2 regions of the Saccharothrix sp. BKS2 genome follow, and region 1 is predicted to be linked to the other one. Evidence: riboswitches for the same ligand, from Rfam matches in the RefSeq annotation. Region 1 holds a riboswitch; the other holds the start of a gene.
The links. Region 1 has a riboswitch for cobalamin ahead of cobN (cobaltochelatase subunit CobN). Riboswitches for the same ligand answer to the same signal wherever they lie in the genome.
Positions count from the first base shown of each region.

Region 2: it holds a riboswitch for cobalamin, as region 1 does, so the genes downstream of both, Q5530_RS13290 (hypothetical protein) here and cobN (cobaltochelatase subunit CobN) in region 1, are expected to answer to the same signal.

Region 1 is NZ_JAUQOL010000009.1:183,671-189,354, forward strand. It holds gene cobN (cobaltochelatase subunit CobN) at 1-2,906, opposite strand, end outside; cobalamin riboswitch at 2,940-3,077, opposite strand; gene Q5530_RS20755 (hypothetical protein) at 3,085-4,092, shown strand; gene Q5530_RS20760 (precorrin-8X methylmutase) at 4,089-4,715, shown strand; gene cobJ (precorrin-3B C(17)-methyltransferase) at 4,712-5,684, shown strand, end outside.
Region 2 is NZ_JAUQOL010000005.1:495,394-501,077, forward strand. It holds gene Q5530_RS13280 (ThuA domain-containing protein) at 1-1,513, shown strand, start outside; partial or broken gene Q5530_RS13285 (VOC family protein) at 1,614-1,724, opposite strand; cobalamin riboswitch at 1,941-2,068, shown strand; gene Q5530_RS13290 (hypothetical protein) at 2,178-2,552, shown strand; gene Q5530_RS13295 (choice-of-anchor P family protein) at 2,602-3,519, opposite strand; gene Q5530_RS13300 (hypothetical protein) at 3,485-3,877, opposite strand; gene Q5530_RS13305 (SDR family NAD(P)-dependent oxidoreductase) at 4,152-4,901, opposite strand; gene Q5530_RS13310 (TetR/AcrR family transcriptional regulator) at 5,003-5,626, shown strand.

The sequences.
Region 1 (5,684 bases):
GTGTCGTCGCGCCAGTTGCGGCTGTCGATGAGCGGGAGGAGGCCCGCGCCGTAGGCGCCCGGCTTGCTGCCGAAGATGCGCAGGGTGGCGCGGCGGCGGTCGTTGTGCTCGGCCAGGTCCGCCCGCGTGTGGGCGCGGACGTAGTTGTCGGCGGGGGCCTCGTCGAGGTCGGCGACCAGTTGGACCGCGTCGTCGAGCAGGGCGACGACGTGGGGGAACGCGTCGCGGAAGAAGCCGCTGATGCGGACCGTGACGTCGATCCTGGGGCGGCCGAGTTCGGCGAGCGGGATCGGTTCGAGGCCGGTCACGCGGCGGGACTGGTCGTCCCAGGTGGGGCGGACGCCCATCAGGGCCAGCACCTCGGCGATGTCGTCGCCGGCGGTGCGCATGGCGCTGGTGCCCCAGACGGAGAGGCCGACGGAGGGCGGCCACTCCCCCGTGTCCTCGCGGTAGCGGGCGAGCAGGGACTCGGCCATGGCCTGGCCCGTCTCCCAGGCCAGGCGGGACGGGACGGCCTTGGGGTCCACGGAGTAGAAGTTGCGGCCGGTGGGCAGGACGTTGACCAGGCCGCGCAGCGGGGAGCCGGACGGGCCGGCGGGGACGTAGCCGCCGTCCAGGGCGTGCAGGACGTTGGTCAGCTCGTCGGTGGTGCGGGCCAGGCGCGGGACGACCTCGTCGGCCGCGAACTCCAGGATCCTCGCCACGTCCGGGTCCTCGGTGAGGGTGCGGGCGGTGGCGCGGTCCCAGCCGGCGTCCTCCATGGCCTGGACCAGGGCGCGGGCCTGGGCCTCGACCCGGTCGGTGGAGGCGCGGTCGGTGCTGTCCAGGCCCAGGGCCTCGCGCAGGCCCGGCAGGGCGGCGGTCTGCCCGCCCCACATCTGCCGCGCCTGGAGGATCGCCAGGACGAGGTTGACCCGGGCCTCCCCGGTGGGCGCCTGGCCGAGGACGTGGAGGCCGTCGCGGATCTGGACGTCCTTGATCTCGCACAGCCAGCCGTCGACGTGGAGCAGGAGGTCGTCGAACTCGGCGTCGTGCGGGCGGTCCTCCAGGCCGAGGTCGTGGTCCAGCTTGGCGGCCTGGATGAGGGTCCAGATCTGGGCCCGGACGGCGGGGAGCTTGGCCGGGTCCATCGCGGCGATGGCGCCGTGCTCGTCGAGGAGCTGTTCGAGCCTGGCGATGTCGCCGTAGCTGTCGGCTCGGGTCATCGGGGGTACGAGGTGGTCGACCAGGGTGGCGTGGGCGCGGCGCTTGGCCTGGGTGCCCTCCCCCGGGTCGTTGACCAGGAACGGGTAGATGAGCGGGAGGTCGCCCAGGGCCGCGTCGGGGCCGCAGGACGCCGACATGCCGGCGGTCTTGCCGGGGAGCCACTCCAGGTTGCCGTGCTTGCCCACGTGGACCACGGCGTCGGCGCGGAACTCCTCCTCGAGCCAGCGGTAGGCGGCCAGGTAGTGGTGGCTCGGGGGCAGGTCCGGGTCGTGGTAGATGGCGATGGGGTTCTCGCCGAAGCCGCGCGGCGGCTGCACCATGACCACGACGTTGCCGGAGCGCAGGGCGGCCAGGACGATGTCGGAGCCGTCCACGAAGAGGGTGCCCGGGGCCTCGCCCCAGTGGCGCTCCATGCCCTCCCTGAGGTCCTCCGGGAGCGTGTCGTACCAGGACCGGTAGCGGGTCGCGGGCAGGCGCACGGGGTTGCCCCGCAGCTGCTCCTCGGTCAGCCAGTCGGGGTCCTGGCCGCCGGCCGCGATGAGGGCGTGGATCAGGGCGTCGCCGTCCTGGTTCGCCACGCCGGGCAGGTCGTCGCCGATGTCGTAGCCGCGGTCGCGCAGCTCGGCGAGCAGGCGGACCACGCTGGCCGGGGTGTCGAGGCCGACGGCGTTGCCGATGCGGGAGTGCTTGGTCGGGTAGGCCGAGAGCATGACCGCGACGCGGCGCCGGGCCGGCGGGACGTGGCGGAGCCGGCCGTGGCGCACGGCGAGGCCGGCCACCCGGGAGGCGCGCTCGGGGTCGGCCACGTAGACGGTGAGGCCGTCCTCGTCGACCTCCTTGAACGAGAACGGGACGGTGATGATCCGGCCGTCGAACTCGGGGATCGCGACCTGGGTGGCCGTGTCCAGCGGGGACAGGCCGTCGTCGTTCTCGTCCCAGGCCGCGCGGCTGGTGGTCAGGCAGAGGCCCTGGAGGATCGGGACGTCGAGGGCCGCCAGGGCGCCCACGTCCCACGCGTCGTCGTCGCCGCCCGCCGAGGCGGTGGCGGGTTTGGTGCCGCCGGCGGCCAGGACGGTGACCACGAGGGCGTCGGCCTTGCGCAGCTCGGCCAGCAGGCCCTCGTCGGCGGAGCGCAGGGAGGCGCAGAAGAGGGGCAGCGGGGTGCCGCCCTTGGCCTCGATCGCGTCGCACAGGGCGTGCACGAAGGCGGTGTTCCCGGCCACGTGGTGGGCCCGGTAGTACAGGACGGCGACGGTGGGGCCGGTGCCCCGCCGCTCGCGGTCGAGCAACCCCCAGGTGGGGGCCGGTTCCGGGGCGCTGAAGCCGTGGCCGGTGAGCAGGACCGTGTCGGAGAGGAAGTGGTGCAGCTGGGCCAGGTTGGCCGCGCCGCCGTGGGCCAGGTAGGCGTGGGCCTCGGCGCAGACGCCGGCGGGGACGGTCGACAGCTCCATCAGCTCGGCGTCGGGGTGCTGCTCACCGCCCAGCACGACGACGGGGCGCGGACCGGCCAGCAGCGCGTCCAGGCCCTCCTCCCACATGCGGCGGCCGCCCAGGATGCGCACGACGACCAGGTCCACGTCGCGCAGGAGGTCGGGCAGGTCGTCGGGGGCGGTGCGGGCCGGGTTGGCCAGGCGGTAGTCGGCACCGCTCGCGCGGGCGGACAGCAGGTCCGTGTCGGAGGTCGACAGCAGCAGGATCACGTGCGGGCTCCATCCCTCGGGGGTCCTCGCCCCAGGTCGTAGGGTTCGGCGGGCGGAGTTCCTGACTCCCGGGAACCACTCCCGGTCACAGTGGCGGGACCGCGCCGGGTTCGCACCGGCTTCCTCCTGTTGCTTCGCCGTTCGGAAGTCACCCTAGATGGTGGTTAGCATCCAGCCCATGTCCACCGATCGGGATCGCCCGGACGCCTGCCCCGGCGCCGTCGAGGTGCACCGCGCCGCCGACGGCGGGCTGGCGCGCGTGCGGGTGCCGGGCGGCACGCTGAGCGCCCGCCAGGTGGACGTGCTGCGGGGCGCGGCGGCGGAGCTGGGCGACGGCTTCCTGGAGCTGACCTCGCGGGCGAACGTGCAGCTCAGGGGCCTGGCCGACGGGGCCGAGCTGGAGCTCGCGGCCCGGTTGCGCGAGGCCGGGTTGCTGCCCTCGGCGACCCACGAGCGGGTGCGCAACATCGTCGCCGACCCGCTGGCGGACAACCAGGCGCTGGTCGACGAGGTCGACGCGGCGCTGTGCGCGGTCCCGGAGCTGGCGGACCTGCCCGGCCGGTTCCTGGTCACCGTCGGTCACGGGGTCAGCGGGCTGGCGGGTGACATCGGACTGGTCGGTGACGCGTTGTTCCTGGCCGGCGTCGATTCAGGCGTGCGGGTGGACGACCCGGTGGCGGCGGTGGTGACGGCCGCGCGGCTGTTCCGGGAACTGCGCGGCCCGGCCTGGCGGCTGTCCGAAGTGGACGGCGGTGTGGGGAAGATCACCGAGGCGCTGGGCGGCGCGGGCGAGGAGCGGTTGCCCGCCCTGGTGACGCCCGTGGCGCCGGGCCCGGTCGGGTCCGTGGTCGTCGCCGGGGTGCCGCTGGGGCGGTGGGACGCCCGGCTGCTGGCCGGGGTTCCCGTCCGGGTGACGCCGTGGCGGAGCGTGGTCGTGCCGGTGGGCACGGACGTGGGAGGGATGTTCACCTCGGCCGACTCGCCGTGGCACGGGGTGAGCGCGTGCGCCGGGCGGCCGGGGTGCGCGAAGTCGTTGAGCGACGTGCGGGCCGATGTCACCCGGTGGGTCGGCACGCCGCACGCGGGCCGCGCGCACTGGTCGGGCTGCGCCCGGCGGTGCGGGCGACCGGCCGGGGACGTGGTGGAGTTCGTCGCCACCGGCGACGGGTACGAGGAGATCAGGTGACCAGCTACGTCAGGGACGGCGCGGAGATCTACCGCCGGTCGTTCGCCACCATCCGGGCCGAGGCCGACCTCGGGCGGTTCCCCGCGGACGTGGCGCGGGTGGTGGTCCGGATGATCCACGCGTGCGGCATGGTCGACCTCGTCGACGACGTGGACTTCTCGCCGCACGTGGTGCGGGCGGCGCGGGAGGCGCTGCTGGGCGGCGCCCCGGTGCTGTGCGACGCGCGGATGGTGGCCTCGGGCGTGACCCGGCGGCGGCTGCCCGCCGACAACGAGGTGCTGTGCCTGCTGGACGACCCCGGGGTGCCCGAGCTGGCCGCGGGGATCGGCAACACGCGCAGCGCGGCCGCGCTGGAGCTGTGGGGCGACCGGCTGGCCGGCGCGGTGGTGGCGATCGGCAACGCCCCCACGGCCCTGTTCCACCTGCTGGACCTGATCGCCGCGGGCGCGCCGAAACCGGTGGCCGTGCTGGGCGTGCCGGTCGGCTTCATCGGCGCGGCCGAGTCGAAGGACGCCCTGGCGGACAACCGCCTGGGTCTGGAGTACCTGGTCGTGCGCGGGCGGCGGGGCGGCAGCGCCATCACCGCCGCGGCGGTCAACGCGATCGCGAGCGAGGAAGAATGACCGGCAAGCTCTACGGGGTCGGGGTGGGTCCGGGGGACCCGGAGCTGGTGACCGTCAAGGCGGCGCGGCTGATCTCCGAGGCGGACGTGGTGGTGTTCCACAGCGCGCGGCACGGCCGGAGCGTGGCGCGCCGGATCGCCGCGCCGTACCTGCGGCCGGGCCAGGTCGAGGAGCAGCTGGTCTACCCGGTGACGACCGAGGACTCGGACGACTACCAGGGCGAGATGGACGCCTTCTACGAGGAGTGCGCCCGGCGGCTGGCGGTCCACCTGGACGCCGGGCGCGTGGTGGTCGTGCTGGCGGCGGGCGACCCGTTCTTCTACGGCTCCTACATGCACCTGCACAAGCGGCTGGCGCACCGGTACGAGGCCGAGGTGGTGCCCGGGGTGACGTCGGTGAGCGCGGGCGCGGCGGTGCTCGGGCGGCCGCTGGTGGAGCGGGACGAGGTGCTGACCGTGCTGCCGGGCACGCTGCCCGCCGACGCGCTGGTGGAGCACCTGTCGGGTGGCGACCCGGTGGCGGTGGTGAAGCTGGGCCGGACCTTCCCGCAGGTGCGGGCGGCGCTGGAGCGGACCGGCCGGCTGGACGGGGCGTGGTACGTGGAGCGGGCCACCACCGGCGGGCAGCGCACCGCGCCGCTGTCCGAGGTGGACGCCGACAGCGTGCCCTACTTCTCGCTGGCGCTGCTGCCCAGCAAGGGGCAGCGGCGGCGGGAGGCCGTCGGCGAGGTCGTCGTGGTCGGGCTCGGCCCGGCCGGGCCGGAGTGGCTGACGCCGGAGGCGCGGCGGGCGCTGACCGAGGCCGACGACCTGGTGGGTTACGTGACGTACCTCAACCGGGTCAACGCCGGGCCGCGGCAGCGGGTGCACGCCTCGGACAACAGGGTGGAGTCCGAGCGGGCCGCGTTCGCCCTGGACCTGGCCAGGCGCGGGCGGCGGGTCGCGGTGGTCTCGTCCGGCGACCCGGGCG
Region 2 (5,684 bases), on a different contig from region 1:
CAACTTCACGGTCGACGCCACCGAGAACGGCGCGGTCTTCACCAGCGCCAACCTGGTCCAGTACCGGGCGGTGGTCTTCCTGTCGACCACCGGTGACGTCCTCGACGCCGGCCAGCAGACCGCCTTCGAGTCCTACGTGCGGGCCGGCGGCGGCTACGTCGGCGTGCACGCCGCGTCCGACACCGAGTACCAGTGGCCGTTCTACGGCGGCCTGGTGGGCGGGTACTTCCACTCCCACCCGTCGATCCAGCAGGCGACGGTGCGGGTGGAGGACCGGGCGCACGCCTCGTCGTCCCACCTCGGCGGCGACTGGGTCCGCACCGACGAGTGGTACAACTTCCAGGCCAACCCCAGGTCGAACGTGCACGTGCTGGCGCGCCTGGACGAGGGCACGTACTCCGGCGGCAACATGGGCGACCACCCGATCGCCTGGTGCCAGACCTACCAGGGCGGCCGGTCCTGGTACACCGGTGGCGGGCACACCGAGCAGAGCTTCGCCGAGCCCGCGTTCCGCGCGCACCTGCTCGGCGGTATCCGCTACGCGGCCGGCACGACCGACGCCGACTGCCGACCCGAGAACAGCTACACGTCGCTGTTCAACGGCTCCAACACCAACGGCTGGAGCCAGGCGGGTCCCGGCGGCTTCACCCTCGCCGACGGCACCCTGACCTCGCACGGCGGCCTGGGGATGCTCTGGCACTCGGCCAAGGAGTTCCGGTCGTACTCGCTGAAGCTCGACTGGAAGCTGGCCGGTGACGACAACACCGGTGTGTTCATCGGGTTCCCGGCGAGCAGCGACCCGTGGTCGGCGGTCAACAACGGCTACGAGATCCAGATCGACGCCACCGACGCGGCCGACCGGACCACCGGCGCCGTGTACGGGTTCAAGTCGGCCGACGTCGCCGCCCGGGACGGGGCGCTCAACCCGGTCGGCGAGTGGAACACGTTCGAACTGCTCGTCGAGGGCGAACGGCTCCAGGTGTTCCTCAACGGCGTGAAGATCAACGACTTCACCAACACCGACCCGGTCCGCAGCCTGCAACAGGGCCACATCGGCATCCAGAACCACGGTGACGGCGACGAGGCGTCGTTCCGCAACATCCGGGTGAAGGAGCTCTCCGGCAGCGGCACCCGGACCGGGCAGATCACCGGCCTCGCCGGCAAGTGCGTCGACGTCGACAACTCGGGCACGGCCGACGGGACGAAGGTCCAGCTGTGGACCTGCAACAACACGGCCGCGCAGCAGTGGACGGTGTCCACCGACGGGACGGTCCGCGCGCTCGGCAAGTGCCTCGACGTGCGGTCCGGCGGCACGGCCAACGGCACGGTGACGCAGCTGTGGACCTGCAACGGCACCGGCGCCCAGCAGTGGGCCGCGCAGTCCGGTGGCGGACTGCGCAACCCCCAGTCGGGCCGCTGCCTCGACGCGGCGGGCAACAGCTCCGCCGACGGCACCGCGCTGCACATCTGGGACTGCCTGAACGTCGCCAACCAGAAGTGGACCCTGCCGTGACCGGGTGACGCCCGGTAGTCCGTCGAGGGGTCCGGCCGCGTGCTCCCGCGCGGCGGGACCCCTTCGGGGTTGCGCGACGAGGTCGGCGCAGCAGGCAGAACTCGTCGCCCTCCGGGTCCGCCATCCGCACCCTGCCCTCGAACTCCCGCACGGCCACCGCGCCGAGGCCGACGAGGCGGGCCACCTCGACATCGGCGACCGGACCACCCATGCCCCGCGCCGCCAAGAGCTCATCCACTCAGGTCGACCACCCGGCACCACCAGCACCGAGAATGCCGAGCTGGTCGCCGCGCGTCGACGGATCGCCGAACACACCGACCGCGGTCCGGGCGCTTCGGGTCCGGACCTCCTTTCGTGAGACCGGTCACCCCGGCGTGGACCGCGGGTGGTTCGTTGCCACAATCCGGACGACCACAGGCGACGGCGGACGAGGAAGCCGGTGACATTCCGGCACGGTCCCGCCACTGTGACCGGGGAGCAGATCCCGCCGCGGCCACCGTCCCCAGCGGGGGTGGGAAGGCCGGGACGAGCGTCGATCCGGGAGTCAGGAGACTCACGCCGTCGCCTCCTCACCCACCGGGGCGGATCTCCCCGAGAGAGGGCGGCTCCACCATGCGCCTGACGTCGTCAACACCACCACTGCCCATCACGCGGGCGGTGGACCGTGCCTGAGGACCGCCCGCGCGTCACCGTCTGCCGGGGGTGCTGCTGCGGCACCACCCGCAAGCACCCGCAGGTCGACCACGACGGGCAGGTGCGCGTGCTGCGCGAAGCGCTCGACGGCACCGCCGAGGTCCGCCTGTCCGACTGCCTCGACGCCTGCGCGCACTCCAACCTGCTGGTCGTCCACCCCTCGCCCGCCGCCCGCGCCGCCGGCGCCAAACCCCTGTGGCTGGGGCGGGTCCTCGACGACCGGGCACTGCGCGAGGTGATCGACTGGATCAGCGGCGGCGGCCCCGGTGTCGTGCCACCACCGGCCTCGCTCCGGGACAGGGTGGTGACACCGCCGAACGCGCGCACCCCACCGCGCACGACCTGAACGACGTCGCCGGGTGGGGCGGTGGTGTCCACCGCCCCACCCGGTGGCATCAGCTGGTCGGGCAGGGGGCGCCGGGACGGGTCAGGGTGACCCTCGCGTGGCTGATCACGAGTTCGGTGCCGGTGAGCAGGCGGACGCGCGGGGCGTTGACGGCGACGCCGGCGCCACCCGCCAGGGACCGCTGCTCGTTGACCACGACCGTGGCGACGAGCGGGACGGTGATGGTCAGGTCGACCGCGGGGTTGACCACGGGCACGCCGTTGACGCGCAGGTTGACCAGCTCGACGCCGCCCGCGGTGGTGACCGCGCCGGTGGCGTCCTCGGCGGCGGCGGCCCTGGCGCGGATCTCGTCGGCGGTGACCAGGCCGCCCAGCAGGGCGACGCCGGCGGTGCGGGCGTGCGCGGTGGCGGTGCGCTCGCCGTCGCCGTCGACCACGCCGCGCGCCTCGGTGTCGACGACGCCCAGCGAGCCGATCCCCGGCAGGACCGCGCCGAGCAGCTGGTCCACGTCGAGGCCGGGCTGGGTGGTGCAGCTCAGGTCGGACGGCGCGAGGGGGCCGACGCCGACCAGCGGTGCGGTCAGCCTGCCGCCGTGGGCGTGGGCGTCGAACACCAGCACCGGCGGGGTGAAGCGCACCGAGGCGCACCCCGGCGCGTCGAGGCCGACCCGGGCGGTGCCGCCGATGACGGTCGAGGGGTTGGCGCAGGGCTCGATCGGGGTGGTGGAGGTGGGGATGGCGGTGGACCCGTCGACCAGGTAGAACTCGAACAGCGCGTGGTTGGCGAAGCAGTTCCGCTCGGCCGCGTCCACCGAGAAGGTCAGGAACCGGTCGGGCGCCGCCGGCGGGATGGGCTGCTCCGTGCGCAACTGCACCTTGCCCGCGCCCGGGTTGCCCGCGGTGTAGGCGGTGACGGCGTGGTTGGCGACCGGGTCACCGCCCGCCCACTGCCCCAGGGCTCCGGCCATGGTCCGGACCGCCCTGCCAGTCACCGCTGCCGCAACTGCTGCCGGGCGGAGTCGTGGTGGCCTGCTGGAGCGAGGCGAGCCAGCCGTTGCAGGCGGTCAGCCAGGCGGGATCGGCGTCGTAGGTCTGGTTGACCGGGGGTAAGCCGGTGTAGGCGGTGAGCAGGGCGGGCGTGGTGCCCTGACCGTTCTCGAAGTCCTCCGCGAACACCACCACCGGCGCCTGCGGCACACCGGGCTCCGCCGTCGCGGTGACGGGGTGGACGGCGGTGAGGGCCACCGACAGCGGCACGGCCGTCAGTGCCGCGGTGATGGCCGGCAGGAGCCTGCGCCGGTGGCGATGGGGTGATGGGGTGGTCACCGATGAACTCCCTTGTTGGGTGCGGAACGTCGAGCACCGGTTCCGTCGTCGCCGTGCGGGAGTGCATCAGCGCGGCGAGCGGGTCGGCACCCACTTGGCCGCGTGTGCTCACCTGATCGCCCCAAGCCCGGTGTCGGTCGATCACCCGGGTGACCGCTGTTGTACTCGGGGCCCTGGTCGGCAGAGGTGAGGAATGCCTTGTCACGTCGAATTTCGCCGGCCGGGCTGTTCCCCGAACCGCACGCCACCGCGCCGGCAATCCCGGTCGCGCTCGTCAGACGCTCGTGTACCCGCCGTCGACGAACCACTCGGCGCCGTTGACGTACGTGGCGGTGTCCGAGGCCAGGAGCAGGGCCGCCGACGCGACCTCGTCCGGGTCGCCGAGCCGTCCCGCCGGGAGCACGGTCTCGAACATCGTGACGAAGTCGTCCCGCCGGTCCTCGGGGACGACGCCGAGCAGGCCGGGGGTCCGGATCGGCCCCGGGCTCAGCACGTTGACCCGGAAACCGTTCTCCCGCGCGTTGAGCGTCCAGCTGCGGGCGAAGTTGCGCAGCGCCGCCTTGGTCGCGCCGTAGACCTCCATGCCCCGGTCGGGGCGCGAGGACGTGCTCGACCCGATGAGGATCACCGAGGCCCCCTTCGACAGGAGGGGCATCGCCTTCTGCACCCCGAACACCGCGCCCTTCACGTTCGTGGCGAACATGCTGTCGAACTGCTCCTCGGTGATGTCCCCGAGGACGGCCGGCACCGCGCCGCCCGCGTTGGCCACCAGGACGTCGATCCGGCCCGACCGCTGTGCGACGACCTCGTAGAGGGCGTCGAGTTCGGCCAGGTTCCCCACGTCGCACCGCACCGCGACGGCCCGCGGTCCGAGCTCCGCGGCCGCCGCGTCGATCCGGTCCTGCCGGCGGCCGGTGACGAAGACCTGCGCGCCCTCGGCGACGAACCGCCGGGCGATGGCCAGCCCGATCCCGCTCGTCCCACCGGTGACCACGGCCACCTTGCCGTCCAGGAGTCCACTCATCGCCTGAATTCCCCACTCTCGTCGAAAACCTGTTCTTGACCGGATCGTCCACAACGTAGAGCGTTGTGGACGATCCAGTCAAGAACGCTTAGACTGCGGGGGTGCCGAGGCCGAGGGAGTTCGACGAGGAGAGCGTGCTGAACACGGCACGCGACCAGTTCTGGACGACCGGCTTCGCCGGCACCAGCATGGACGCGATCGCGGCGGCCACCGGGCTGGGCAAGGGCAGCCTGTACGGGGCGTTCGGCGGCAAGCGCCAACTCTTCCACCGGGTGTTCGACGACCACTGCAACGCGGCGATCTCCTCGGCGAACCGCCGGCTGGGCGGTGACGACGAGCAGGCGTTCGAGCGGCTCACCGCCTATTTCCTGGACCACGCGACCGCCTGCGCCGAGCCCGGCCACCGCGGCTGCCTGCTGGCCAAGGGCACTGCGGAGCTGGCCGAGCACGACGAGGTGGTGGCGGCTCGCTCGCTGAAGACCTTCGAGAGCATCCACCAGGCCATCACCGCCGACCTCGAGGCGTGCCGGCGCAACGGCGACCTCGACCCCGCCGCCGACCCGCGGCAACTCGCCGGCCTGCTGCTGGCCGTTCACCGCGGCATCGAGGCCCTCGGCAAGGCCGGGACCGACGAGGACACCCTGCGGGGCATCGCGGAGACGGCCCTGGCCCACCTCCCGCGTCCACCCCGACAGCGTCCACCCCGACAGCGTCCACGCCGGTAGCGCACGCCGCGGACGGAGGGCGGGCGTACGTCGCGAACGGGTGTGCGTGGTCACCAGT